DNA from 4 places in the Streptomyces sp. NPDC005374 genome. Region 1 is predicted to be linked to each of the others. Evidence: riboswitches for the same ligand, from Rfam matches in the RefSeq annotation. Region 1 holds a riboswitch; each other region holds the start of a gene.
What was found. Region 1 has a riboswitch for cyclic di-AMP ahead of ACFYRX_RS37630 (transglycosylase family protein). Riboswitches for the same ligand answer to the same signal wherever they lie in the genome.
Positions count from the first base shown of each region.

Region 2: another riboswitch for cyclic di-AMP. It lies ahead of ACFYRX_RS09040 (M23 family metallopeptidase); the one in region 1 lies ahead of ACFYRX_RS37630 (transglycosylase family protein).
Region 3: another riboswitch for cyclic di-AMP. It lies ahead of ACFYRX_RS04440 (transglycosylase SLT domain-containing protein); the one in region 1 lies ahead of ACFYRX_RS37630 (transglycosylase family protein).
Region 4: another riboswitch for cyclic di-AMP. It lies ahead of ACFYRX_RS03455 (NlpC/P60 family protein); the one in region 1 lies ahead of ACFYRX_RS37630 (transglycosylase family protein).

Region 1 covers NZ_JBIAKA010000019.1:93,583-100,630, forward strand. The annotation lists gene ACFYRX_RS37615 (nucleoside triphosphate pyrophosphohydrolase) at 1-46, shown strand, start outside; gene ACFYRX_RS37620 (cytochrome P450) at 300-1,532, shown strand; gene ACFYRX_RS37625 (transglycosylase family protein) at 1,725-2,720, shown strand; cyclic di-AMP (ydaO/yuaA leader) riboswitch at 2,926-3,093, shown strand; gene ACFYRX_RS37630 (transglycosylase family protein) at 3,097-3,792, shown strand; gene eno (phosphopyruvate hydratase) at 4,095-5,390, shown strand; gene ACFYRX_RS37640 (septum formation initiator family protein) at 5,503-5,979, shown strand; gene ACFYRX_RS37645 (DUF501 domain-containing protein) at 6,022-6,552, shown strand; gene ACFYRX_RS37650 (exopolyphosphatase) at 6,549-7,048, shown strand, end outside.
Region 2 covers NZ_JBIAKA010000003.1:127,258-134,305, forward strand. The annotation lists gene ACFYRX_RS09025 (DNA topoisomerase (ATP-hydrolyzing) subunit A) at 1-818, opposite strand, end outside; gene ACFYRX_RS09030 (M16 family metallopeptidase) at 1,146-2,489, shown strand; gene ACFYRX_RS09035 (M16 family metallopeptidase) at 2,486-3,874, shown strand; cyclic di-AMP (ydaO/yuaA leader) riboswitch at 4,094-4,261, shown strand; gene ACFYRX_RS09040 (M23 family metallopeptidase) at 4,274-5,026, shown strand; gene ACFYRX_RS09045 (GntR family transcriptional regulator) at 5,215-5,910, shown strand; gene ACFYRX_RS09050 (HPr family phosphocarrier protein) at 6,048-6,329, opposite strand; gene ACFYRX_RS09055 (GNAT family N-acetyltransferase) at 6,538-7,048, shown strand, end outside.
Region 3 covers NZ_JBIAKA010000001.1:943,538-950,585, forward strand. The annotation lists gene ACFYRX_RS04430 (outer membrane lipoprotein carrier protein LolA) at 1-839, opposite strand, end outside; gene ACFYRX_RS04435 (polyprenyl synthetase family protein) at 1,089-2,099, opposite strand; cyclic di-AMP (ydaO/yuaA leader) riboswitch at 2,755-2,957, shown strand; gene ACFYRX_RS04440 (transglycosylase SLT domain-containing protein) at 2,963-3,445, shown strand; gene ACFYRX_RS04445 (HAD family hydrolase) at 3,449-4,261, opposite strand; gene ACFYRX_RS04450 (LacI family DNA-binding transcriptional regulator) at 4,353-5,381, opposite strand; gene ACFYRX_RS04455 (carbohydrate ABC transporter permease) at 5,422-6,300, opposite strand; gene ACFYRX_RS04460 (carbohydrate ABC transporter permease) at 6,297-7,048, opposite strand, start outside.
Region 4 covers NZ_JBIAKA010000001.1:730,570-737,617, reverse strand. The annotation lists gene ACFYRX_RS03475 (PspC domain-containing protein) at 1-948, shown strand, start outside; gene ACFYRX_RS03470 (LuxR C-terminal-related transcriptional regulator) at 945-1,670, shown strand; gene ACFYRX_RS03465 (NlpC/P60 family protein) at 1,694-2,755, opposite strand; gene ACFYRX_RS03460 (hypothetical protein) at 3,217-3,570, shown strand; gene ACFYRX_RS03455 (NlpC/P60 family protein) at 3,575-4,720, opposite strand; cyclic di-AMP (ydaO/yuaA leader) riboswitch at 4,728-4,901, opposite strand; gene pcrA (DNA helicase PcrA) at 5,198-7,048, shown strand, end outside.

The DNA.
Region 1 (7,048 bases):
CCGGGACGCGATCCGGGAGGTCGAGACACCGCACCAAGCCGGATGACCACGACCACGCCGGATACCGTCGAGGAGTGACCGACCAGCCCGCCGCCACTCCCGCGACTCCCGCCCCCGCGATTCCCGACGCGACAACTGCCGCTCCCCGGCCTCCCGCCTCCGGGACTGACACGCCCGGGGTTGCCGCCTCCGGGGGTGCCGCCGCTGGTGCTCCTGCCTCCGGGGGTGCCGAACCTGGGGATCCCACCCCCGGAACCCCCGCCCCCGCGCACCCCGCCCCCGGGACCCCCACCCCCGAACTGTTCTCCTGGGAGTTCGCCACCAACCCCTATCCCTCCTATGCCTGGCTCCGCGAGCGCGCCCCCGTTCACCGGACCCGGCTTCCCAGCGGGGTGGAGGCCTGGTTGGTGACCCGGTACGCCGATGCCAAGCAGGCCCTCGCCGACCCGCGGCTCAGCAAGAACCCGGCGCACCACGACGAGCCCGAGCACGCCAAGGGCAAGACCGGTATCCCGGGGGAGCGCAAGGCGGAGCTGATGACGCATCTGCTGAACATCGACCCGCCGGACCACACCCGCCTGCGACGGCTCGTCAGCAAGGCGTTCACGCCGAGGCGGGTCGCCGAGTTCGAGTCGCGGGTGCAGGAGTTGACCGACCGTCTCATCGACGGGTTCGCGGAGAAGGGGTCCGCCGACCTGATCCACGAGTTCGCCTTCCCGCTGCCCATCTACGCGATCTGCGACCTGCTCGGCGTCCCCCGTGAGGACCAGGACGACTTCCGGGACTGGGCGGGCATGATGATCCGCCACGGTGGAGGCCCACGGGGTGGGGTCGCGCGGTCCGTGAAGAAGATGCGGGGCTATCTCGCCGAACTCATCCACCGGAAGCGGGAAGCCCTCTCCGCCGAACCGACACCCGGCGAGGACCTCATCTCAGGGCTCATCCGCGCCTCCGACCACGGTGAGCACCTGAGTGAGAACGAGGCCGCGGCCATGGCCTTCATCCTCTTGTTCGCAGGTTTCGAGACCACGGTGAATCTCATCGGCAACGGGGTCTACGCCCTTCTCACCCACCCCGAACAGCGAAACCGGCTCCAGGCGTCCCTGGCCGATCAGGAGAGAGGACTTCTGGAGACCGGCGTGGAGGAGCTTCTCCGGTACGACGGCCCGGTCGAGGTGGCCACCTGGCGGTTCGCCACCCAGGCGCTGCGGATCGGCGGGCAGGACATCGCGGCCGGTGACCCCGTGCTCGTCGTGCTCGCCGCGGCGGACCGGGATCCTGAACGGTTCGCCGACCCCGATGTCCTCGATCTCTCCCGCCGTGACAATCAGCACCTCGGTTACGGCCACGGCATTCACTACTGCCTCGGTGCCCCGCTCGCCCGGCTGGAAGGACAGACCGCGCTCGCCACGCTCCTCACTCGCCTCCCCGACCTGCAACTCGCGGTGGATTCGGCCGATTTGCGCTGGCGTGGCGGGCTCATCATGCGTGGACTGCGCACTTTGCCCGTGGAGTTCACGCCCGTGCGGTAATCGACCAAGACGTCCGGCCTGACCCGGTGAAGAGCCGCTTAAACATGACACGCCCTCAAGTCTGTGATCTTCACGTGATCTACGCGGCATTAACTTGTGACAAGTGATCGAACCCCTATACGTTCACGGACCAGCGCGGTGCCCCTCGTGGAGCGCCGCGCGCGTTTCTGCTGTCTCGGGAAAGGTCCCCTCATGCTCTCCGGGAACGGTCGTCACCGTCGCCCCCGTCAGGCTCCGGCACTCCTCGTGGCGGCCGGCGTGACGGGATCCGCCATCGCGATCCCACTGCTCGGGGCGACCGGAGCCAGCGCCGCGACCGGCACCACCTGGGACCATGTCGCGGAGTGCGAGAGCGGCGGTTCCTGGAGTGCGAACGACGGCAACGGCTACTACGGCGGTCTGCAGATGTCCCAGCAGAACTGGGAGAAGTACGGCGGCCTCGCGTACGCCGAGACCGCGGACCAGGCCAGCCGCAACCAGCAGATAGCCGTGGCCGAGAAGCTCCTCGATGATCAGGGCATCGCCGCGTGGCCGACCTGCGGTCTGCTCGCCGGGCTCAGCAAGGACTCGAGCTCGGCCGACGTCGACACGGGTGTGGGCAGCGGGACACCCTCGGCCTCCGCGCCGGACTCGTCGCAATCGTCCGGTTCATCCGGTTCCTCGGACTCCTCCAACTCGTCGGGACCCGTGGATTCTTCCGGTCTGCTCGACGCGCTGGACGGGTCGACCGCGACGCCCTCGCCGTCGACCACTCCGTCCAGCGGTGACGACGATTCGAACAAGTCGGACAAGTCCGGCTCTTCTGGATCCGAGGGGTCCGAGGGCTCCGCCAAGGGGGACACGCAGTCTTCCGACAGCTCACCCGTGGTGAGCCCGGAAGAGGATGAAGCGGACAAGTCGTGGCAGCAGGGCGCCTCTTCGGCCCTCGTCGACGTCGGCGCCCTCGGCTCCGGCAAGCACCGCGGCGGCAGTGACGCCGAAGTCGCCACGAAGAGCGCGACCGCCGCCGGCGGCCGCCACGCGGCCCCCACCTACATCGTCCAGGAAGGCGACTCCCTCGCCTCCATCGCCGACTCCCTTGGCCTCGACGGCGGATGGCGCGCCCTCTACGCCGAGAACAAGGACCGCATCGGGTCCGACCCGAGCAACATCGTCGCCGGTCAGACGCTCGACACCGGGGCTGAATAGGACTGAAAAGTCCAGAAAAACAGCGGGAGTTCACGTCACACTTCGCACCTAATGTCCACTTTGGTGAAAGTGTGGGATGAGTCTCAGAAGCCCTGATCGTCTTTGAAATTCCGCCGAGCGCGTGTCTACGGTCGTGACCGCTCGGCAACCCGAGCCCCGTCTGTCGCAACGCCGAATCCTGCCAGCGGCCGAACGGGAACAGTCGTCGCGTCAAGCGCCGTAGGCAGGAGCGGGGGACCCAAGGTAAGTGCCGGACCCAGCAGTTCACGCTGGACCGGCTTGGGGTTAAGTCGCGCACCGGGAGGTGCGCGGCCGGGCAACTCAACCGGCCCGAACCCGACAGCTCACCTCGCAGGCGTCGGTGAGGGGATCCACCATGCTGTTTTCCGGACAGGGCAAGCACCGTCGTCCTTCCAAGGCCACCCGCGTCGCCGCCCTCGCCGGCGTCACCGGTGTCGCCATCGCCGCCCCGCTGATGGCGGCCGGCAGCGCCTCCGCCGCCACCGCCTCCGAGTGGGACACCGTCGCCCAGTGCGAGTCCGGCGGCAACTGGTCCATCAACACCGGCAACGGCTACTACGGCGGCCTGCAGTTCTCGGCCTCCACCTGGGCCGCGTACGGCGGCACGGCGTACGCCTCCACCGCCAACCAGGCCAGCAAGTCCCAGCAGATCGCCGTCGCCGAGAAGGTCCTGGCCTCGCAGGGCAAGGGTGCCTGGCCGAGCTGTGGTGTGGGCCTGTCCGGCGCCTCCTACAGCGGCGGCAGCAGCTCGTCCTCCTCCGGCAACTCCTCCTCCGGCTCCTCGAACACGAGCAGCCGTTCGACCGAGGAGCAGAGCGCCTCGCGTTCGACCGAGCGTCCGGCCGCCAAGAAGAAGACCGTCACCACCCCGACCGGCAAGAAGGTCAAGAAGGGTGACGGCGAGTACAAGGTCGTCAAGGGTGACACCCTCAGCTCGATCGCCGAGAAGCACAAGGTCAAGGGCGGCTGGCAGAAGGTGTTCAAGCTGAACAAGGACATCGTCACCGACGCCGACTTCATCTACCCGGGTCAGCAGCTGCACCTCAAGTAACAAGGGGTGCTCGTAGCTGAACCACAGCGCCCTCACATCCGTGTGCTTCAGAATGAAGGCCTCGTGAGGGTCCCCCCGTCCCCACGGGCTCCCCGCTCCGGTGCGTGTTCCCCCGTACGCACCGGGGCGGGGCTTTTTTCTGCCCAGTTTCCGGGACTGTCTTTGTTCAGTTCAGAAACAATTTACTCTCGGTTCTGTCCAGGGGGCGGTCCACGCGGTGGCTGATCCCCCGGAGCCGGTTAGGCTCGGTCTCGCAGAACCCACCGCGGTCCCGGCGGACCGTGTCACATCCCAAGAAGGAGATGCTCGTGCCGTCCATCGACGTCGTCGTAGCCCGGGAAATCCTGGACTCCCGAGGCAACCCCACGGTCGAGGTCGAGGTCGGCCTCGACGACGGCAGCACGGGTCGTGCCGCCGTTCCCTCCGGTGCCTCCACGGGTGCCTTCGAGGCCATCGAGCTGCGTGACGGTGACCCCAACCGCTACCTCGGCAAGGGTGTCGAGAAGGCCGTCCTCGCGGTCATCGAGCAGATCGGCCCGGAGCTCGTCGGCTACGACGCCACCGAGCAGCGCCTGATCGACCAGGCGATGTTCGACCTGGACGCCACCGACAACAAGGGTTCGCTCGGCGCCAACGCCATCCTCGGCGTCTCCCTCGCCGTCGCCCACGCCGCCTCCGAGGCCAGCGACCTCCCGCTCTTCCGCTACCTGGGCGGCCCGAACGCGCACCTGCTGCCCGTTCCGATGATGAACATCCTGAACGGCGGCTCGCACGCCGACTCCAACGTGGACATCCAGGAGTTCATGATCGCCCCGATCGGCGCGGAGTCCTTCTCCGAGGCGCTGCGCTGGGGTGCCGAGGTCTACCACACCCTCAAGAAGGTGCTGAAGACCAAGGGCCTGTCCACCGGCCTCGGCGACGAGGGCGGCTTCGCCCCGAACCTGGAGTCCAACCGCGCCGCCCTGGACCTCATCATCGAGGCCATCAAGCAGGCCGGTTACATCCCCGGTGAGCAGATCGGGCTCGCGCTCGACGTCGCCGCGTCCGAGTTCTACAAGGACGGCAAGTACGAGTTCGAGGGCAAGTCCCGCTCGGCCGCCGAGATGACCGAGTACTACGAGGAGCTCGTCTCCGCGTACCCGCTCGTCTCCATCGAGGACCCGCTGTACGAGGACGACTGGGCCGGCTGGAAGGTCATCACCGACAAGCTGGGCGACAAGGTCCAGATCGTCGGCGACGACCTCTTCGTCACCAACCCGGAGCGCCTGGCCCGCGGTATCGAGGAGGGCTCCGCCAACGCCCTGCTCGTCAAGGTGAACCAGATCGGCTCGCTGACCGAGACCCTGGATGCCGTCGAGATGGCCCAGCGCAACGGCTTCAAGTGCATGATGTCCCACCGCTCCGGCGAGACCGAGGACGTCACCATCGCCGACCTCGCCGTCGCGGTGAACTGCGGCCAGATCAAGACCGGCGCCCCGGCCCGCTCGGACCGCGTCGCCAAGTACAACCAGCTCCTGCGCATCGAGGAGATCCTCGACGACGCCGCGGTCTACGCCGGCCGCAGCGCGTTCCCGCGGTTTCGCTCCGCGAACCAGTAAGCACAGCAAGGGCTGATCCGCGGCCCTGTAGCAGCGTCGTACGTACGTCCCCGTACCCGGTCCCGTACCGTGTGCGGGGACGTACGCACGTAGAAGGGGAGGCGGAGAGCCGATGCCAGTGAAGGACCGGGACCGTTTCTCCACCACGACCAGGATCAGACTGCTCGGCGAACAGACGGCGGCCCGTGTCTACCGTTCACAGACCAAACGGCAGGCCCGCCGCTCCCGGCTGACCGGCCGGGCCGCGCTGCTCGCCCTGGTGGTGTGCACGCTGGTGGTGGCGCTGGCGTACCCGATAAGGCAGTACGTGTCCCAGCGCGCCGAGATCTCCGACCTCCAGCGGGACAAGGCACAGGCCGCCGCGCGGGTCGAGAAGCTGCGCGACCTCAAGGCACGCTGGCAGGACGACACGTACGCGGAGCAGCAGATCCGGCAGCGGCTGCACTACGTGATGCCGGGGGAGACGGGCTTCGTCGTCGTCGACCCGGACGCGGCCAGGCAGTCCCGCACCGACCTCGGCGCGGCCGACCGCCCCTGGTACGCGAACGTCTGGGACGGCGTCGACAAGTCCGACGCCTCCGACCGGTGAACCGACAGACCCACAGACCCACGGACCCGTAGAAAGACAGGCATGGAAACGCCCCCGCCCTCCACCCCCCGCACCGAGCCGACCGACGCGGATGTCGAGGCCTTCGAGCAGCAGCTCGGACGGCCGCCGCGCGGACTGCGGGCGATCGCGCACCGCTGCCCCTGCGGACAGCCGGACGTGGTGGAGACGGCCCCGCGCCTCCCCGACGGCACGCCCTTCCCGACGACGTACTACCTGACGTGCCCGCGCGCCGCCTCGGCGATCGGGACGCTCGAGGCGAACGGCGTCATGAAGGAGATGACGGAGCGGCTGCAGACGGACCCGGAGCTCGCCGCCGCGTACCGGGCCGCGCACGAGGACTACATCGCGCGCCGTGACGCCATCGAGGTCCTGGAGGGCTTCCCGAGCGCGGGCGGCATGCCGGACCGGGTGAAGTGCCTGCACGTCCTGGTGGGGCACTCGCTGGCCGCCGGCCCGGGGGTCAACCCGCTGGGCGACGAGGCGATCGCGATGCTGCCGGAGTGGTGGGCGAAGGGGCCGTGCGTGGCGTCGGTCGAGGAGGAGGCCCGATGACCCGTGTCGCCGCCGTCGACTGCGGTACGAACTCCATCCGGCTCCTCGTCGCCGACGCCGACCCGGACACGGGTGAACTCGTCGACCTGGACCGGCGGATGACCATCGTGCGGCTCGGGCAGGGCGTCGACCGGACCGGACGGCTGGCCCCCGAGGCGCTGGAGCGGACCTTCGCCGCGTGCCGGGAGTACGCGGCCGTCATCAAGGAACTCGGCGCCGAGCGGCTGCGGTTCGTCGCCACCTCCGCCTCCCGGGACGCCGAGAACCGGGACGAGTTCGTCCGCGGGGTCATCGACATCCTCGGGGTCGAGCCCGAGGTGATCTCCGGCGACCAGGAGGCGGAGTTCTCCTTCACCGGGGCGACCAAGGAGCTCACCGGCAGCGACCACCTCGCCAAGCCCTACCTGGTCGTGGACATCGGCGGCGGGTCGACGGAGTTCGTCGTGGGCGACGACACCGTGATCGCGGCCCGGTCCGTCGACATTGGCTGCGTACG
Region 2 (7,048 bases), on a different contig from region 1:
GTGACGACGAGGCCCTTGCGGCGCGCGGTCACCGTCTCCACCGCGACCGTCGCACGGATCTTGAAGGTGCCGCGGCCCGTCTCGTAGGCGTCCCGGATGCCGGCGAGGCCCACGATCCGGCCACCGGTGGGCAGGTCGGGGCCCGGGATGTGCCGCATCAGGGCGTCCAGATCCGCGTTCGGGTAGCGGATCAGGTGGCGGGCGGCCGAGATGACCTCGGCGAGGTTGTGCGGCGCCATGTTGGTGGCCATGCCGACCGCGATGCCCGAGGAGCCGTTCACCAGGAGGTTGGGGAAGGCGGCGGGCAGCGCGCCCGGCTCCTGCTCCTGGCCGTCGTAGTTGGGCGCGAAGTCGACGGTGTCCTCGTCGATGGACTCCGTCATCAGGCTCGCGGCCTCGGCGGCGCGGCACTCGGTGTACCGCATGGCGGCCGGCGGGTCGTCGTTGCCCAGCGAACCGAAGTTGCCGTGGCCGTCGACCAGCGGGACGCTCATCGAGAAGGGCTGGGCCATGCGCACCAGGGCGTCGTAGATCGACGCGTCGCCGTGCGGGTGCAGCTTGCCCATGACCTCGCCGATCACGCGGGCGCACTTCACGTAGCCGCGGTCGGGGCGCAGGCCCATCTCGTTCATCTGGTAGACGATGCGGCGGTGCACCGGCTTGAGGCCGTCGCGGGCGTCGGGGAGCGCGCGGGAGTAGATGACCGAGTACGCGTACTCGAGGTACGAGCCCTTCATCTCGTCCACGACGTCGATGTCGAGGATCCGCTCCTCGTACGAGTCGTCGGGCGGCGGGGTCTTCGTGCTGCGGCGGGCCATCGCTGCCGGCTCCTCTTTTCTGGTCGCTCGCCTACGGGTCGCTCACGTCGGCCCTTTGGCTCACTCTTGCTGAAGCGTGAACAGGTTCTGACGCGGACCATTGTGGACCGCGGCACTGACAGTCCGGGCCAGGACCCGGCTGAGCCGCACGGCCCGGGGACCGCACAGCGTCCTGCTCACGGTTGCCCGCAGGCTACGCGATCCGCTGTGGGCGTACGCGCTGCGGGAACTTCACCGAGGGTCCGCACGCTTGCATACAGTGGCAGGACCGGCAGGAAAACCGCGGTTTCAAGGACCGCGACAGCGATCGAAGGGACGTACATGCCCATGGGTCACACGGCCACAGACCAGGCAGGCACCGGGGGCCTGACAGCGACCGAGCACCGCCTGGCCAACGGGCTGCGCGTGGTGCTCTCCGAGGACCACCTGACCCCGGTCGCGGCGGTGTGCCTCTGGTACGACGTCGGTTCGCGCCACGAGGTCAAGGGGCGTACCGGCCTGGCTCACCTCTTCGAGCACCTGATGTTCCAGGGCTCCAAGCAGGTGCACGGCAACGGGCACTTCGAGCTCGTCCAGGGCGCCGGCGGCTCGCTCAACGGCACCACCAGCTTCGAGCGCACCAACTACTTCGAGACCATGCCGACCCACCAGCTGGAGCTCGCCCTCTGGCTGGAGGCCGACCGCATGGGCTCGCTGCTGGCCGCCCTCGACGACGAGTCGATGGAGAACCAGCGCGACGTCGTCAAGAACGAGCGCCGGCAGCGCTACGACAACGTCCCCTACGGCACCGCGTTCGAGAAGCTCACCGCGCTCGCCTACCCGGAGGGCCACCCCTACCACCACACCCCGATCGGCTCGATGGCCGACCTGGACGCGGCCACCCTGGAGGACGCGCGCGCGTTCTTCCGCACGTACTACGCCCCCAACAACGCCGTCCTGTCGGTCGTCGGCGACATCGACCCGGAGCGGACGCTCGCCTGGGTCGAGAAGTACTTCGGCTCCATCCCCTCGCACGACGGCAAGTCCGCCCCGCGTGACGGCTCGCTCCCCGACGTCATCGGCGAGCAGTTGCGCGAGGTCGTCGAGGAGGAGGTCCCCGCGCGCGCGTTGATGGCCGCCTACCGGCTGCCGCACGACGGCACCCGCGAGGCGGACGCGGCCGACCTGGCGCTCACCGTCCTGGGCGGCGGCGAGTCCTCCCGCCTGTACAACCGGCTCGTACGACGCGACCGTACGGCCGTCGCTGCAGGCTTCGGACTGCTGCGGCTGGCCGGTGCGCCCTCCCTGGGCTGGCTCGACGTGAAGACCTCCGGTGACGTCGAGGTGCCGGTCATCGAGGCCGCCATCGACGAGGAGCTCGCCCGGTTCGCCGAGGAGGGCCCGACCGCCGAGGAGATGGAGCGCGCCCAGGCCCAGTTGGAGCGCGAGTGGCTGGACCGGCTCGGCACCGTCGCGGGCCGCGCCGACGAACTGTGCCGCTACGCCGTCCTGTTCGGCGACCCGCAGCTCGCCCTGACCGCCGTGCAGCGCGTCCTGGAGGTGAGCGCCGAGGACGTCCAGAAGGTCGCCAAGGCCAAGCTGCGCCCCGACAACCGCGCGGTGCTCGTCTACGAGCCGACCGTCGCCGAAGCCCCCGCCGACCAGGACGAGAACGAGGAGGCGGCCAAGTGACCGAGCTCGCCGCGATGGAATTCCACCCTCAGCCGCAGGCGGGCGAGCCCAAGGTCTGGGCCTTCCCCGCTCCTGAGCGCGGGACGCTCGACAACGGTCTCACCGTCCTGCGCTGCCACCGCCCCGGCCAGCAGGTAGTCGCCGTCGAGGTGCTCCTGGACGCCCCCCTGGAGGCCGAGCCGGCCGGCCTGGACGGTGTCGGCACGATCATGGCGCGCGCCTTCTCGGAGGGCACCGACAAGCACTCCGCCGAGGAGTTCGCCGCCGAACTGGAGCGCTGCGGCGCCACCCTCGACGCGCACGCCGACCACCCGGGCGTCCGGCTGAGCCTCGAGGTGCCGGCCTCCCGCCTCGCCAAGGCGCTCGGTCTGCTGGCCGACGCCCTCAGGGCGCCCGCCTTCGCGGACAGCGAGATCGAACGGCTCGTCAACAACCGGCTGGACGAGATCCCGCACGAGCTCGCCAACCCCTCCCGCCGTGCCGCCAAGGAGCTCTCCAGGGAGCTGTTCCCTGCGGACTCGCGCATGTCGCGCCCGCGCCAGGGCACCGAGGAGACGGTCGAGAACATCGACTCCGCGGCCGTGCGCGGCTTCTACGAGAAGCACGTGCGCCCCGCCACCGCGACCGCCGTGGTCGTCGGCGACCTCGACGGCATCGACCTGGACGCGCTGCTCGGCGACACCCTCGGTTCCTGGACCGGCTCCACGGCCCGGCCGCGGCCCGTGCCGCCGGTGACCGCCGACGACACCGGCCGGGTCGTCATCGTGGACCGCCCCGGCGCCGTCCAGACCCAGCTGCTGATCGGCCGCGTCGGCGCCGACCGGCACGCGCGCGTGTGGCCCGCGCAGGTGCTCGGCACGTACTGCCTCGGCGGCACCCTCACTTCCCGCCTGGACCGTGTCCTGCGCGAGGAGAAGGGCTACACCTACGGCGTGCGCGCGTTCGGGCAGGTCCTCAGGTCCGCCCCGGACGGCTCGGGCGCCGCGATGCTCGCCATCAGCGGCTCCATCGACACCCCGAACACCGGTCCCGCTCTGGACGACCTCTGGAAGGTACTGCGCACCCTCGCGGAGGGCGGCCTCACCGACGCCGAGCGGGACGTCGCCGTACAGAACCTCGTCGGCGTGGCGCCGCTCAAGTTCGAGACGGCGGCGGCCGTGGCGGGCACCCTGGCCGACCAGGTAGAGCAGCACCTGCCCGACGACTTCCAGGCGACCCTGTACCAGCAGCTCGCCGCGACCGGCACCGTCGAGGCCACAGCGGCCGTGGTGAACGCCTTCCCGGTGGACCGGCTGGTGACGATCCTGGTCGGTGACGCGGCCGCCATCAAGGAGCCCGTCGAGGCCCTCGGCATCGGCGAGGTCAAGGTCGTGTCGGCCGAGTAGAGGGACCGGCAGCAAAGGCGCCACAGGGGCCCTGGTGACGGAAGCGCCACCAGGGCCCTTTGGATGTCCAGGCTTCTTAGATGTCCGAATTGGGCAGGAGGTTGCCTGTCTGGCCTGTGGGATGCGCCTCAAAAACCGTGATCGGTTTGGGGATTGAAAGTCGGCCCGCTTAGCGTCATCCCGGCTGTTCGTCAGGCAGTGCGCCGCGTCCGTGGCACCGGACAGTCATCGCCGAGTCCCCGCATGGCGCGAGCCAGGGGAGCCGGGGACCCACATGTGTTGTCCCTGGGGTGAATCGGACGCCCGCGCGAGCTCGCGAGGGGCCCGTAGGAGACCTTCCTGCTCCGAACCCGTCAGCTAACCCGGTAGGCGAGAAGGAAGGAAAGGACCAGCCACCACATGGCGTTCACCTGCGCCGCCGGGAAGCACCGTCGGCCCAGCCGGATGAAGCGCACCACCGCCCGTGCGGCGGGCGTCGCGGCCCTCGCCACCACCGGCGTCATCGGCACCATCGCCGCCCCGGCGCTCGCCGCCGAGAACTCCGTCGAGCAGACCGGGCTCATGCCCGTCGTCAGCGTCGGCGAGTCCCTCTCCGCCCAGCTCGACGCCCAGGCCGCCGCCCAGCAGCAGGCCGCCGAGGAGAAGAAGGCCGCGGCCGAGGCCAAGAGGAAGGCCGAGGCGCGGGCCAAGGAGGAGCGCGAGGCCAAGGAGCGCGCCGCCCGCGCCGCCGAGCGCGAGCGCCTCAACAGGTTCGTCACCCCGATCTCCGGCTCCTACATCTCCACCGGCTACAAGACCGGCGGTTCCCTGTGGTCCTCCGGCAGCCACACCGGTGTCGACTTCCACGCCGCGAGCGGTACCTCCGTCCACGCGGTCGGCCGCGGCACCGTGGTGGAGACCGGCTGGGGCGGGGCGTACGGCAACGAGATCGTGATCAGGATGGCCGACGGCACGTACACCCAGTACGGCCACCTGTCGTCCATCGGCGTCTCGGTCGGCCAGTCGGTCACCCCCGGCCAGCAGATCGGCCTGTCCGGCGCGACCGGCAACACCACCGGGCCGCACCTGCACTTCGAGGCCCGCACCACCGCCGAGTACGGTTCGGACATCGATCCCGTCTCCTACCTCCGCTCGCACGGCGTGAGTGTCTGACGACGTACCGCGAGATCTTCTTCGGCCCCGGCTCCTGTGAGCCGGGGTTTCGTCGTTTGCAGTGGCCCGCTGTCCAAAAAATATCCCTGGATTCCGGCCCGCCGTCGGAAATTCCCGCTCATTGCAATAGAGTCACTGAACACACGTCAATCGGAGACGTTTCACGGGGATTAAGACGGAGGTCGGGCATGCGTATTCCGGCGCACTCGGTATGCACTGCTATCCGGGACGACATCGTCGCCGGTGTCTACGAGCGCGGCGGCCGGCTCACCGAGGAACTGCTCGCCCGCCGCTACGGCGTCTCCCGCGTCCCCGTCCGGGAGGCCCTGCGCACGCTGGAGGCCGAGGGCTTCGTGGTGACGCGCAGGCACGCGGGCGCGTGCGTGGCCGAACCGACCGAGCAGGAGGGCGCCGACCTCCTGGAGATGCGCATGCTGCTGGAGCCGCTCGGCGCCTCCCGGGCCGCCCAGCGGCGCACCGAGGCCCATCTGAAGGTGCTGCGCGGCCTGGTCCGGCTGGGCCAGGAGCGGGCCAGGAGGGGCAACAGCGAGGATCTGCGCTCCCTGGGGGGCTGGTTCCACGAGACGCTCGCCCAGGCCTCCGGCAGCCCGGCCATGACCTCGATGCTGACCCAGCTGCGGCACAAGATCGCCTGGATGTACGTGGTGGAGGCGCCCGCCAACCCGGTGGAGTCGTGGGCGGAGCACGGTGCGATCGTGGATGCGGTGGCGCGCGGGGACGGTGAGCGGGCGCGGGCGATCACGGCACTGCACACCGAGCGCTCGAGCGTGGTGCACCGGCTGCGGTTCACCTCCAACGGTGAGCGCGCGGACCGTGTGAGGACCTCGCAACATCCTGTAAACGTGACGGGCCTGCGGCATTAACACGGGCACCGTATACAAAGAGAGAGTAATTCGCGGGAGACTATTCATGCTGCCCGTGAAATGGAAATGCGAAGGGCCCGCCCGATAATTCGGACGAGCCCTTCGGTGGTGTTTTACGGCACTGTGCCGCGGAAAGCTCAGACGGTCTCGGGAAGCTCTTCGAGCCCCTCGGCGACCAGCTTCGCCAACCGGTCGAGGGCCGCGTCCGCGCCCTCGGCGTCGGAGGCGAGGACGATCTCCTCGCCACCCTGGGCGCCCAGGCCGAGCACGGCCAGCATGGAGGCCGCGTTGACGGGGTTGCCGTCGGCCTTGGCGATCGTCACCGGGATACCTGCGGCCGTGGTGGCCCGGACGAAGATGGAAGCGGGGCGGGCGTGGAGACCCTCGGCCCAGCCGACGTTGACGCGGCGCTCAGCCATGTGATGCTGCCCTTCGGTGTTCAGGGTTGTCTAGACCAGTTTCCCACACGTGAAGCGTCTCCGGAGGGGGCGTTCGTCCCCTCCGGGGTGGGCGGTCGGACCGCGGCCTCGGTCCGACTTCCGTCCTGGCGAATCCTCGTGCGCTCACGCCCGGTTCTCCGTGGACCGCCTCGCGCCGTTGTCGTACGCGAGCCGTACTCTGGGGCCCATGCAGAGCGCGTCGGACCGGCATGAGTACCCCGCCCACTGGGAGGCCGACGTGGTGCTGCGCGACGGCGGCACCGCGCGCATCAGGCCCATCACCGTCGACGACGCCGATCGCCTGGTCAGCTTCTACGAACAGGTCTCGGACGAGTCGAAGTACTACCGGTTCTTCGCGCCCTACCCTCGCCTGTCCGCCAAGGACGTCCACCGCTTCACGCACCACGACTTTGTGGACCGGGTGGGTCTCGCCGCCACCGTCGGCGGCGAGTTCATCGCCACCGTACGCTACGACCGCATCGGCGCCGACGGGATGCCCGCACCCGCCCCCGCCGACGAGGCCGAGGTCGCCTTCCTCGTCCAGGACGCCCACCAGGGGCGCGGCGTGGCCTCCGCCCTCCTCGAACACATCGGGGCCGTCGCGCGCGAGCGGGACATCCGGCGCTTCGCCGCCGAGGTGCTGCCCGCCAACGCCAAGATGATCAAGGTGTTCACGGACGCCGGCTACACCCAGAAGC
Region 3 (7,048 bases), on a different contig from region 1:
AAGGTCGAGGCGGCCGGCGCGGCGAAGCTGACCTGGGTGAAGCCGGCGTCCACGACGGCGGCACCGCCGCTCGCGGGCGTCAGGGTGAACTTCAGCGGCAGTCCCGTCTTCGCGTCCACGGCCACGGTGATCTGGCCGACCGTCGACCCCTCGTCCTTGGGCTTGATGACGAGCCGGTACGCGTCCCGTCCCGCGACCTGCGCGGTGCCCTGCACGGTCACCGAGGTGGTGTCGTCGGCGGCCTTGAGGGCGTCCTCGGCGAGGTCCTTGGGCGTGGCCGGGAGCTCTTCCTTCTGCTTTCCGTCGCTCTCGGAAGCCGTGGTGTGGAAGACCGAGTTCGACTTGCTGTCGTAGCCCCACACGTCCTTGCCGTTGTGGATGAGGCTGTACTCGGCGGCGTCCTCCAGGAGGGAGACCTTCTGCTTGTTCTCGCCGTCGGCCGCGACGCGCAGCGTGTGCGTGCCGGAGGCGAGCTCGGTGAGCTTGGTGGTCGGGTCGGCGGACGAGCCGTCGCCCGAGCCGGAGGGGCCGGCGGCGGAGCCCAGCGAGCTCTCCAGGCCTCCGAGGTCCGGGAGTCCCAGGTCCGTGGTGATCTTCACCGTGCCGGACAGCTGCTCCACGTCCGACGCGGCGATCTTCTCGATGAGTTCCTGTGCGCTGATCTTCGGCAGGTCGGGGTCGCCGGAGTCGGCGAGCGCCGGGACCAGCCCGATGGTCGCCGCGGCGATTCCCACCACCGTGGCCGGCACGACGTACCTCGCGGCCTTGCGCCGGCGCGCCGCGCGCAGTTCCTCGGCGTCGGCGGCGGTCGCGCTGTCGTCGGATTCGTACGGTGCCATGTGTGCCTTACCTCCGTCGTCGGCGGCGGCTGTCAACTCCCGTGCGTCCACCCTGTAGCCGCCATTCTCACCCGAATCGGTGAGGAGTGGTGTTTTCCGTGGTGTCCATCTGACCAAATCGGCCGTGACCATGCGTCAACCCTCGGGGCCAACTCCGCGTACACCTGGGGTATGACACGACACGGCGGCGCCCCCTACAACCCGTAGGGGGCGCCGCCGTGCCGGACGGGACCGCCCGGCCGAAAAACGTCAGCCCGCGCGGTGGACCACCGCGTCGCACAGCTCCATCAAGGCCGCCCTCGCGTCGCACTCCCGCAGCGGGGCCAGCGCCGCACGTGCCTCCTCCGCGTAGCGCACGGTGTCGCGGCGGGCCTGCTCCAGCGCCGGGTGCGCTCGCAGCGCGGCCAGCGCCTCGGCGTGCCGGGCGTCGTCCGTGAGGTCGGAGTCCAGCAGCTCGCACAGGGCGATGTCCTCCGGCAGGCCCAGCCGGGCGGCCCGCTCGCGCAGCCGCAGCACCGGCATGGTGGGGATGCCCTCGCGCAGGTCCGTGCCCGGGGTCTTGCCGGACTCGTGGGAGTCGGAGGCGATGTCCAGGACGTCGTCCGCGAGCTGGAAGGCGACGCCGAGGCGCTCGCCGTACTGGGTCAGGACGTCCACGACCGTCTCGTCGGCGCCCGACATCATCGCCCCGAAGCGGCACGCCACCGCCACCAGCGAGCCGGTCTTGCCGCCGAGCACGTCGAGGTAGTGCTCGACCGGGTCCCGGCCGTCCATCGGGCCGGCCGTCTCCAGGATCTGCCCGGTGACCAGGCGCTCGAACGCCTCGGCCTGCACCCGGACCGCCTCGGGGCCGAGGTCGGCCAGGATGTGCGAGGCGCGGGCGAAGAGGAAGTCGCCGGTCAGCACGGCCACCGAGTTGCCCCAGCGGGTGTTGGCGCTGTCGACGCCGCGGCGCACGGCGGCCTCGTCCATGACGTCGTCGTGGTACAGCGTCGCGAGGTGGGTCAGTTCCACCACGACGGCCGACGGCACGACGCCCGGCGCATGGCGGTCCCCGAACTGGGCGGCGAGCATCACCAGCAGCGGCCGGAAGCGCTTGCCGCCCGCCCGCACCAGATGCTGGGCGGCCTCCGTGATGAAGGGAACCTCGCTCTTGGTGGCCTCGAGCAGTCCCTCCTCGACAGCCGCCAATCCGGCCTGGACATCGGCTTCCAGAGCCTGGTCCCGCACGCTCAGCCCGAACGGCCCGACGACGGTCACGAGGGGTCTCCTGTCTGCTGGTGTCTACTGGCGGTTACACGGAATGTCGATAGGTCGCTGCCATCACTCGAGTCAGCGTATCCGGTCACCTTTGGATCACCGATAGCGCCCGCCCCGTCCATGCCGGGCGGTATCGGATCACGGTCGGTATGTTTTTGATCACGTGAAAAGAACGGATATCCATCGACTTGTAGGTAAGTAGTCACTGATGTCCGGACCCGGGTCGGCCCCGACTCACCCGGGCACGACCCGGACCTGCCTCGAACCTGTCCCGGACCCGCCCGGGAAGCCCTTCTCGTTTCACACGTGCCCTGCGCGACTCCACCCACGCGTGAACGTGCGGCCTTCCCGCGAGGCCGGCCATGAAGCGTCGCACCGGACGCGGGAGAAGCGGAACCCACGGACGGGCGGTTGACCACGAGTTGGGCACTCTTGACCGTTTTACCCCTCTTGCGATCACGCGTGACTTGGCTCACCCGACCCCACGGATCCGCACGCATCCGGAATGCACCGATCCGCCTTTCCCTGTGCGTCAGTTGAGGCTTGCTGTCGCAAAGGATCAAGTGCCCTAAATCGCCCTTACCAAGGTCAATAGGCATGGCATGTGAATTCGCCACTTGTTCCGGACATGTGCTCTCGCATACGTTCCCGGCCTGTCGGGCGGACGCCGAATCCTGCCACCGCCCATACACCCACCGAGAAACCACGGCAGGAGCGGGGGAACCAGGTAAGTCGCCGGATCGGGATGTCTTCGGGCATACCGGTACGGCTCGGGGTGAAGTCATGCCTTTTGCGGGCATGGCCGGGCAACTCCCGCCCGAACCCGACAGCTCACCTCGCAGGCGACGGAGAGGAACTTCGCCATGCCCGCTGCCGCTCAGCACCGCACCCCCCGCAAGAGCCGTTTGGCCCGCAAGCTCGCCGTCCTCGGCACCGGAGCCGCCGTACTGGCGCTCCCCCTCCTCGGCGCGACCAGCGCGTCCGCGGCCACCCCGACCGTGCAGACCGCGACCACGCTCGGGTACTCCAACACCCTCGACGGCTGGATCCGGGCCTCCCTCGCCGTCATGGCGGAGCACGGGATACCCGGCTCCTACAACGGCATCTACCGCAACGTCATCCGCGAGTCCTCCGGCAACCCGTGGGCCATCAACAACTGGGACTCCAACGCGGCCGCCGGCACCCCGTCCAAGGGCCTGCTCCAGGTGATCGACCCGACGTTCAACGCCTACCACGTGTCCAACACGCTGTGGGACCCGTACGACCCGGTCGCGAACATCACCGCGGCCTGCAACTACGCGGCCCAGCGGTACGGGTCGATCGACAACGTCTGGGGCGCGTACTAGGAACTACGCCTCAGGGAACAGTCTTTCGAGGACGACGGCGATGCCGTCGTCCTCGTTCGACAGGGTCACCTCGTCGGCCACGGCCCTGAGTTCGGGGTGGGCGTTGGCCATCGCGACCCCGTGGGCCGCCCAGTCGAACATGGGGATGTCGTTGGGCATGTCCCCGAAGGCGATCGTCACCTCCGGCCCGAGACCCAGGTGTTCGGCGGCCAGCGCGAGGCCCGTCGCCTTGGTGATGCCGCATGGCTGGAGTTCGACGGTTCCGGGCCCCGACATGGTGACCGTGGCCAGTGAGCCCACCACCGAGCGCGCCGTCCCCGCCAACTCGTCGTCGGACAGATAGGGGTGCCGCAGCAGCACCTTGCTGATCGGCTCGCACCACAGGTCGTCGCGCCGGTCGACCCGCACGGCGGGCAGCGTCGGGTGGGGCATCAGATACCCCGGCTCGATGAGCGTCAGCCCGTCCACGCCGTCCTGGTCCACGGCCGCGTACACCTGCCCCACCTCGGCCTCGATCTTCCCGAGCGCGGTCTCGGCCAGCTCCCGGTCCAGGTTCACCGACCACAGCAGACGGTCCGCGCCGGCGTCGTACACCTGCGCGCCCTGCCCGCACACCGCGAGCCCCGTGCTGCCCAGGTCGTCGAGGAGGGGCCGCACTCTGGGCGCCGGCCGACCCGTCACGACGAGATGCCGGGCCCCACCCGCCGCCACTCGCGCGAGCGCGGCCAACGACCGGTCCGAGAGGGTGTCGTCGGCACGCAGCAGCGTGCCGTCCAGGTCCGTGGCGATGAGTGAATATGCGGGGGAGGCGGCCATGATCAGAGAATACGGATGGTTGGGCCCATCGACTCGACGCGAACCGGACGGCTGCTGCTTTCACATCCGTTGACGTGTGTTCCGGTTCCGGTCACGCCGAGTCCCGGATCACCAGTTCCGTCGGGAGGATCACCCCGGCCGTGTCCTCGCCGGCGATCTGGGCGAGGAGCATGCGGACCATCTCGGCGCTGATGCGGTCGAAGGGCTGGCGCATGGTGGTCAGGGCGGGGGCGATGGCGGTGGCGGCCGGGGAGTCGTCGAAGCCGCCGACAGCGATGTCACCGGGGACCGAGCGCCCGGACTGCTGGAGGACGCCCACGACACCCAGCGCCATGAGGTCGGAGGCGACGAACACGGCGTCCATGTCGGGTGCTTGGGCGAGCAGCCGCCGGGCCGCCCGCTCGCCGCCGCTGCGCCGGAAGTCGCCCTCGACCACGAGCGCCGGGTCGTAGGGCAGGCCCGCCTCGGCGAGCACGTCCCGGTAGCCGGCCAGCCGGTCGGGGCCGCCCGGCATGTCCAGGGGCCCGGTGACCATGCCGACGCGGCGCCGGCCGCCCTCGAGCAGATGGCGGACCATCTCCTGCGCGCCGTCGCGGTCGGCGGCGGCCACGTAACTCACCTTGGAACCGAGCCCTATCGGCTTGCCGCAGACCACCAACGGGATCCCGGCCTCGTGCAGTTCGGCGGCGACCGGGTCACCGCTGTGGTTGGAGAGCAGCAGCACGCCGTCGACGTGGCCCGAGGTGATGTACCGGGTCAGCCGGCGTCTGTCGTCGTCGCTCTCGGCCAGCATCAGCAGCAGCGGGATGTCGAACTGGGCGAGCCGTTCGGTGCAACCACGCAGCAGGACGTTGAAGTTGGGGTCCTCGAAGAACTTCTCCTGCGGTTCCGTCAGCAGGAACGCCACCGAGTCCGACCGGCCCGTACTCAGGCTGCGCGCGTGCCGGTTGACCACGTACCCGGTCTTCCTGATGGCGGCCTCCACGGCCCGCCGGGCGGCCGGCGAGACGTAGTGGCCGCCGTTCAGGAAGCGGGAGACGGTGCCCCGCGAGACGCCGGCCTCCCGGGCCACGTCGTGGATGGTGGGAGGCCTGCGGCGGCCGTTCGCGCTGGTGGTCATGTTCCTCGTCAGCTAGAGACGTCAGCAGGAGAAGGGTTGTTCAGGCCTTGACCGAGCCGCTCAGCAGGTCCAGGGACCAGAACCGCTGGATCACCAGGAACAGACCGATCAGCGGCAGGATCGCCAGCAGACACCCGGTGATGACCAGGGTGTACAGCGCGGGCTGCGAGGCGCCCTGGGCGAGCAGCGTGTACAGGCCGAGGGTGATCGGGAACTTCTCGTCGTCGGCCAGCATCACGTACGGCAGCAGGAAGTTGTTCCAGATGCCGACGAACTGGAAGAGGAACACCGTGATCAGGCCCGGCATCATCATCGGTACGGCGATCCGCGAGAAGATCCTCCACTCGCTCGCGCCGTCCATGCGGGCCGCCTCCATCAGCTCGGCGGGCACGGACGCGGCCGCGTAGATGCGGACCAGGTAGACGCCGTACGGCGAGAGGATCGACGGCAGCAGCATCGACCAGTACGAGTCGGCCATGCCGAGTTTCGACAGCAGTAGGTACTGCGGTACGGCGAGCACGATGGACGGCACCAGGACGCCGGCCAGGATCATCTTGAAGACGGCCTCACGGCCGCGGAAGGCGAACCGGCCGAGCGCGTAGCCGCCGGCGGCGGAGACCGCGGCGGAGAGCAGGGCGCCGAAACCGGCGTAGAAGGCGGAGTTGGCCATCCAGCGCCAGAAGATGCCGTCCCGGTAGGCCGTCAGGTCGCTCAGGTTCTGGAAGAAGCCGCTGCCGGGGGCGAAGGTGAAGGTGGAGAAGAGCTCCGACCGGTCCTTGGTCGCCGCGACGACCACCCAGGCGATGGGGACCAGGCAGTACAGGGCGCCGAGGAGCAGCACGATCGTCGGCACCCAGGCGGTGCGGCGCGCTTTCGCGGCCTTGCCAGTGATGTCGGCGGTGAGGGTGAGGGGGGTCATGCCCGGTCCTCCCGGGTGTAGCGGTCGGAGACGCGCAGCAGGGTGAAGGAGAGGACGAACGTGGCCAGGGCCAGGACGACCGCGGTGGCTGAGGCGCCGTAGATGTCGGACTGCAGGAAGGCCTTGTCGTAGATGGCCATGAGCGGACTCCACGAGCTGGGCAGGCCGTTGGTGAGGGGCTTGAGGGTCATCGGCTCGGTGAAGACCTGGAGGGTGGCGATCACCGAGAAGAAGAAGGTGAGCACCAGGGAAGGCATCACGATCGGGATCTTGATCTTCAGGGCGATGTGCAGGTCGCTCGCGCCGTCGATCCTGGCCGCCTCGTAGATGTCCGGCGGGATCGCCCTGAGGGCGGTGTAGATGACGATCATGTTGAAGCCGGTGCCGCCCCAGACCGCGATGTTCGCGAAGGAGAGGTAGAGGTTGCCGCCGTCGAACAGGTCGGGCTGCGGGAGGCCGAACTTGTCGAGCAGGTAGTAGAAGGGGCTGACGTCCGGCAGATAGAGGAAGCCCCACATGAGGGCGGCGATGATGCCGGGCACCGCGTACGGCAGGAAGATCATCAGCCGGGCGAAGGGCGCGCTGCGGGCCTTCGGGGTGTCCAGCATCAGCGCGAAGAGCAGCGCGAGGCCCAGCATGGTCGGGATGACGATGAGGCCGTAGCCGAAGGCGCGCAGCACGCTGTGGCCGAACTCGGAGTCGTTCAGGACGTCGGTGTAGTTGCCGATGCCGTTCCAGACCTGTTGGC
Region 4 (7,048 bases), on a different contig from region 1:
GTCGTGGCCATGGTCTTCGTCGGCAATGTCAACGTGGGCAACGGAGCCAGGGCCTACCTCTGGCCCATCGTCCTCGTCGGCGCGGGTGTGGCCCTCGTCTGGCGCCAGGCGGACAACGCCCGCCGGGCCCGCTGGATGGAGGTGGGCCGTCGCCGGCGCACCCTCTCGCTGCTGCGCGCTGCGGGCGGCGTCCTCCTGGTCACCGCCGGTGTCTCCGGCGTCTTCGTCCTCCAGGGCTCCGCCGCCCACCTCGGCTCCGTCCTGCAGGCGGCCCTCGCGGTCCTCGTCGGTATAACGCTGCTGGCGGGGCCGTATCTCGTCCGCATGACCCAGGACCTCTCCGAGGAGCGCCTGATGCGCATCCGCGCCCAGGAGCGCGCGGAGGTAGCGGCCCATGTCCACGACTCGGTGCTGCACACGCTGACCCTGATCCAGCGCAACGCGGAGAACGCGAACGAGGTGCGCCGCCTGGCCCGCGCGCAGGAGCGCGACCTGCGGACCTGGCTCTACAAACCCGAGGGCACCGGCAAGGACGAGGCCGACGAACCCACCGGCCTCGCCGACGCCGTGCGGCGCAACGCCGCCGAGGTCGAGGACAAGCACGGCGTCCCCATAGAGGTCGTGGTCGTCGGTGACTGCCCGCTCGACGAGAGAACCGGCGCACAGATGCAGGCCGCGCGCGAGGCGATGGTGAACGCCGCCAAGTACGGTGGCGAGGGCGGCGCCGTACAGGTCTACGCCGAGGTCGAGGGCAGGACCGTGTTCGTGTCCGTGCGGGACCGCGGCCCCGGCTTCGACCTCGATTCGATACCCGCCGACCGGATGGGTGTCAGACAATCGATCATCGGCCGCATGGAGCGTCATGGCGGCACGGCCCGGCTGCGCGCGGTGCCGGGCGGCGGCACGGAGGTCGAGCTGGAGATGGAGAGGGCGGAGAAGACGTCATGAGTGACCCCACCGAGGCGAACACGGACCCCGTAGAGCCGACGCCGGCCGAGGGCGCGGGCGGGCGGCACGTGCGCGTGGTCCTCGTCGACGACCACCGCATGTTCCGTACGGGCGTCCAGGCCGAGATCGGCCGGACCGAGGAGACGGGAGTCGAGGTGGTCGGGGAGGCCGCGGACGTCGAGCAGGCCGTCACCGTCATCACCGCCACCCGTCCCGAGGTCGTCCTCCTCGACGTCCACCTCCCGGGCGGCGGCGGGGTCGAAGTGCTGCGCCGCTGCGCCCCGTTGATGGCCGACGCCGAGCACCCCGTCCGTTTCCTCGCCCTGTCCGTCTCGGACGCTGCGGAGGACGTGATCGGAGTGATCCGGGGCGGTGCGCGCGGCTATGTGACGAAGACGATCACCGGCACGGACCTCGTCAACTCCGTCTTCCGCGTCCAGGAGGGCGACGCCGTCTTCTCCCCGCGACTGGCCGGCTTCGTCCTGGACGCCTTCGCCTCCACCGACGCCCCGCCGGTCGACGAGGACATGGACCGGCTCACCCAGCGCGAGCGGGAGGTGCTGAGGCTCATCGCGCGCGGCTACGCCTACAAGGAGATCGCCAAGCAGCTGTTCATCTCGGTGAAGACGGTCGAGTCCCATGTGTCGGCGGTACTGCGGAAGCTGCAACTGTCCAACCGCCACGAGCTGACCCGGTGGGCGACGGCACGGCGGCTGGTCTGACGCTCACGGGGCCACGCGCGCGCTCACACCACCCGAGTGGCCCCCGCGAACGGCATCTCGTCGATCGGCGCCACCCGTACCGGTGCCGACGGGTTGGGGGCGTGGATCATCTTGCCGTCGCCGATGTAGAGGCCGACGTGGCTGATGCCGGAGTAGAAGAACACCAGGTCGCCGGGGAGGAGTTCGGAGCGCGAGACGCGTTGGCCGGCGCCGATCTGGGCGTATGTCGTGCGGGGCAGGGAGATGCCCGCGGAGCGGTACGCGGCCTGGACGAGGCCCGAGCAGTCGAAGGCGTCGGGGCCGATGGCACCCCAGACGTAGGGGCTGCCGAGTTTGGAGTAGGCGTAGGAGACGGCTGCCGCGGCACGGGAGTTGGGGGCCTTCGCGGTGGCCGCGCCGGGTGTCGTCAGGTGTTCGCGCGCGCCGGTCGTGGCCCGTGAGGCACGGGAACCGGTCTCCCCGGACTCCGCCCGAGTCCCGGCCGGCAGCTGGGACAGCAGTCGGCGCGCCGCGTCCAGCTTTCCGGTGATCGTCTTCTTGTGGCGCTTCAGTTCCGCCTGGCGTGACTTCAGTGAGGTCAGTTCGATGTGCGCGGCCCCGCGCAACTGCTCGATCTCCCGCAGTTGCCGCCGGACGTTCGCCACGGAGGTCGCCTGGCGGGCACCGGCCCGTTCGGCGAACTCGGCGCCGTCCAGGTAGTGGTCGGGGTCGTCGGAGAAGGCGAGCTGCATCGCGGGGTCCAGTGCACCGCCGCGGTACTGGGCCGCGGCGATCGAACCCAGCGCGTCCCGCGCCTCGTTGAGCCGCTCGGTCCTGCGTGCCGCCTCGTCCCGCAGGGTGTCGAGGCGGGTCTCGGCGGCCGCCACCTTCTCCTTGGCGCCGTTGTACTTCTCGGTGGCGGCCTCCGCCTCCTGGTACAGCCGGTCCACCTTCGCCTTCACCTGTGTCGGCGAGAGCTGTGGCTCGGCGTGTCCGGTCCCGTCGAAAGCCGTCGCGGTCGCCGCCCCCGCGAGGGCGATCGTCGCTGCCGCACGGACCGTATGGCCGCCGGCCGAGCGTTGGCGGGGCTTGCGGTGCACTGCCACGTGGACTGCACGTCCTTTCGTCGACCGCCCGCCCCGGGCCCATCGGACGTACGACGCCAGGGGGTGCGGCCGTACGACCGCCCCGGGGCGGTTTGCGCGTCCGGCGGCGGCCTGCACAGGGGGAGCGGGCCGCCGCCGGACCTTCTCGGCGGTGGTGGCCGACTGCCGCCCCTGGCCCGGGCGGCGGTGGGGAGCCGGTCACCTGGTGGAGGACGCTAAACCTGAATGTGTCCGGGAGGTAACGCATTGTGCGGAAGTGCTGCCAGGGGATCGCGGGGTGACCGAAGGTGACCATGATCGCGGGGTGGCGCCGTCGACTTCGCGCGGTGCGCTGACCGAAGTCACGATTTCCGGGCACGCGGGGGTGACGGGATGCTATGGGCCGCATATATGCAAGATCGGGTCATGTGGGGTGGGGCGGTGTCTGGTCCGGCTCGCACCCCTGCATAAGCTCCGGGCTCATGGACGTACTCATCCATCTCTTCGTCGGCCTGCACATCATCGGGATCGCCTCGCTGCTCGGCGGCTTCCTCACCCAGATGAAGGCGATGGGCCAGGGCGCCGCCCGGTTCGTCCCCGCGATGCTGCACGGCGCCGCGACGATGCTGGTCACCGGGGTGATCCTGGTCGGCCTCAACCAGGCCGACGACCAGCACGTCAACAACATCAAGATCGGCGTGAAGCTGGCCCTTCTGATCGTGATCCTCGGCCTCGTGTATGTGAAGCGGGACGACGAGAAGGTCGACAAGAGCCTGTTCGGCCTGGTCGGGGCGCTGACCACGGCGAACATCTTCATCGCGGTGCTGTGGACCTGAGAGCTCAGGCCGGCCGCACCACGCTGTGGATCGCCGACTCGCCGTCGTAGTAGATCGACTCCTCGCGGACGTACGCGCCCGGCTTCGGTGCGTGGATCATCATGCCGTTGCCGATGTAGAGGCCGACGTGGCTGATGTCGTCGTAGAAGAAGACCAGGTCGCCGGGCTTGGCGTCGGCCAGGGAGACCGTGGTGCCGGCGTCGACCTGGTCGTAGGTGACGCGGGGGAGGGAGACGCCGGCGGCCTTCCAGGCGGCCTGGGTGAGGCCCGAGCAGTCGTAGGAGCCGGGGCCGGTGGCGCCCCAGACGTAGGGCTTGCCGACCTGCGCGCGGGCGAAGGCGAGGGCCTTGGCGGCCTTGGTGGCGTACGAGGCGTCGTTCGCCGTCGACGCGCTCGGTGAGCTCTCCTGCGGGGCGGTGGTCTCCTGCGCGGCCTTCTCCGCGGCGGCCTGCTGCCGCGCCAGCTCCGCGGCCTTGCGGGCCGCGGCCTCCTGCTTCTCCTTCTCGATCGCCGCGAGGCGTGCCTTCTCCTGGGCGGTCAGCTCCGACAGCAGCTCGCGCGCGACGGCGAGCTTCTTCTGGACCGTCGCCTTCGCGGTCCTCAGGTCGCTCTGCGTCTCGTTGAGTGTCTGGAGGCTCTGAGAGGCCTCCTGGCGCTTCTTCATCGTCGCCGACTGCTCGGAGACGTAGTCGTCGACCGCCCCCTTCTGGCGGTTCGTCAGGCGGCCCATCAGCTGTGTCTGGTCGAAGTAGTCCTGCGGGGTGTCGGCGAGCAGGAAGGTCGCCGTGTCGGGCGCTGCGGCGCCGGTGCGGTACTGGGCGGCGGCGAAGGAGCCGAGCTGCTCCCGCGCCTCGTTGAGCTTCTGGGTGCGCCGGGCGACGTCGTCGAGGAGCGTGTCGACCTGCTTGCGCTGCTTGGCCGTCTTCTCCTTGGCCGAGTTGTAGCCGTCGGTCGCCGACTCGGCCTGGCGGTAGAGGTCGTCGACCTTCTTCTCGACCTCTTCGAGACTCGGCTTGTCATCGGCGGCCGGCGCGGCGTTCGCCGACTGGGACAGCAGGGCCACGGAGGTGAGGGCGGCCGTCGCGAGGGCCGGGGTCCGTATGCCTGCTACGCGCGTACCAGCGGGACGCGACTTGCGGTGCGACGCCAAGGGAGGCGACTCCTTCCAGTGCTCCGCCTACCGGGTTAGCTGTCGGGTTCGGGCGAAGAGGTGCTTCGGAAGGTTTGCCCTACGGCGCTCCCGTGCGTGGGAGTCGGCCGATTCACCCCAGGTTCGGTGGGTCCCCGGCTCCGGGCGCGCGGCGGCGCTGCGGACTCGGCGGAGGCCGTGCGGCCCGGCGACGTTCGCCGGTGGGGGTCGTACGGCCTGCTCGGCACGGTAGCCAACTGGTGTGGCCCTTGTGAAGGTTGATGTTCGATATGCCCGATACGTTTTTGTGACCTTCGGCTCGGGTACTGCCCGGCGGGTTGATGTGGGCGATCTGGAGAGAATCGCACTTTTGTCTTGGATCAGGGTATTTGGCCCACTTCCCGGATTCGGAATCCGAGCGGTGCCAGGCCCTGGATTCCGTGGATGTTCCCGGGGCGGGGGCGGGCTGTCAGTGGCGCACCCTAGACTCGGAGAGCGATGAGCAGCCTCTTTGACGACAGCTTCCTGGCGGACCTCCAGACCCCTCGCGGGCACGGGGAGGAGCCTCCGCCGCCGCCCGAGGACGAGCACGGACCGGAGACCGTTCCGGACGACCTGTTCGGCGGGAAGTTCGACGCGCCGCCGGACCGGGACGCGTACTACCGCGACGGCGCCCCCCGCCCGGTGGTGGACCCGGCCGCGCTCCTGGACGGGCTGAACGAGAACCAGCGCGCGGCCGTCGTGCACTCCGGCACCCCGCTGCTCATCGTGGCCGGCGCGGGCTCCGGCAAGACCCGGGTGCTCACCCACCGCATCGCCCACCTCCTGGGCGAGCGGAATGTCCACCCGGGCCAGATCCTCGCGATCACCTTCACCAACAAGGCCGCGGGCGAGATGAAGGAGCGCGTCGAGCAGCTCGTCGGCCCGCGCGCGAACGCGATGTGGGTGATGACCTTCCACAGCGCGTGCGTGCGGATCCTGCGGCGCGAGAGCAAGAGGCTCGGCTTCACGTCGTCGTTCTCGATCTACGACGCCGCCGACTCCAAGCGCCTCATGGCCCTCGTCTGCCGTGACCTGGACCTCGACCCCAAGCGCTTCCCGCCGAAGTCCTTCAGCGCCAAGATCAGCAACCTCAAGAACGAGCTGATCGACGAGGAGGACTTCGCCGCCCAGGCCTCCGACGGTTTCGAGAAGACCCTCGCCCAGGCCTACGCCATGTACCAGTCCCGCCTCCGCGAGGCCAACGCCCTCGACTTCGACGACCTGATCATGACGACGGTCAACCTCCTGCGCGCCTTCCCGGACGTCGCCGAGCACTACCGCCGCCGCTTCCGGCACGTCCTCGTCGACGAGTACCAGGACACCAACCACGCCCAGTACGCGCTGGTCAGGGAGCTGGTCGGGACCTCCGAGCACCCCGTGGACGTACCGCCCGCCGAGCACGACCTGCCGCCCGCCGAACTGTGCGTCGTGGGCGACGCCGACCAGTCGATCTACGCCTTCCGCGGCGCGACCATCCGCAACATCCTCCAGTTCGAGGAGGACTACCCCGAGGCGACGACGATCCTCCTGGAGCAGAACTACCGCTCCACCCAGACGATCCTCACCGCCGCCAACGCGGTCATCGAGCGCAACGAGTCCCGCCGCCCCAAGAACCTGTGGACCAACGCGGGCGCGGGCGCGCGCATCACCGGCTATGTCGCCGACACCGAGCACGACGAGGCGCAGTTCGTCGCGGAGGAGATAGACCGTCTCACCGACGCGGGCGACGCGAAGGCGGGCGATGTCGCCGTCTTCTACCGCACCAACGCCCAGTCCCGTGTCTTCGAGGAGATCTTCATCCGTGTCGGCCTGCCCTACAAGGTCGTCGGCGGTGTCCGCTTCTACGAGCGCAAGGAGGTCCGGGACGTCCTGGCCTACCTGCGCGTCCTCGCCAACCCCGAGGACTCCGTGCCGCTGCGCCGGATCCTCAACGTCCCCAAGCGGGGCATCGGCGACCGCGCCGAGGCGATGATCGACGCCCTGTCCCAGCGCGAGAAGATCAGCTTCCCGCAGGCGCTCAGGCGCGTCGACGAGGCGTACGGCATGGCCGCGCGGTCGACGAACGCCGTCAAGCGGTTCAACGTCCTCATGGAGGAGCTCCGTACGATCGTCGAGTCCGGCGCGAGCCCGGCGACCGTCCTGGAGGCGGTCCTCGAACGCACCGGCTACCTGGCCGAGTTGCAGGCCTCGACCGACCCGCAGGACGAGACCCGGATCGAGAACCTCCAGGAACTCGCCGCCGTGGCCCTGGAGTTCGAGCAGGAAGCAGGACAGGCCGGGGAGTCCGAGGAAGGGGACGCGCCGGCC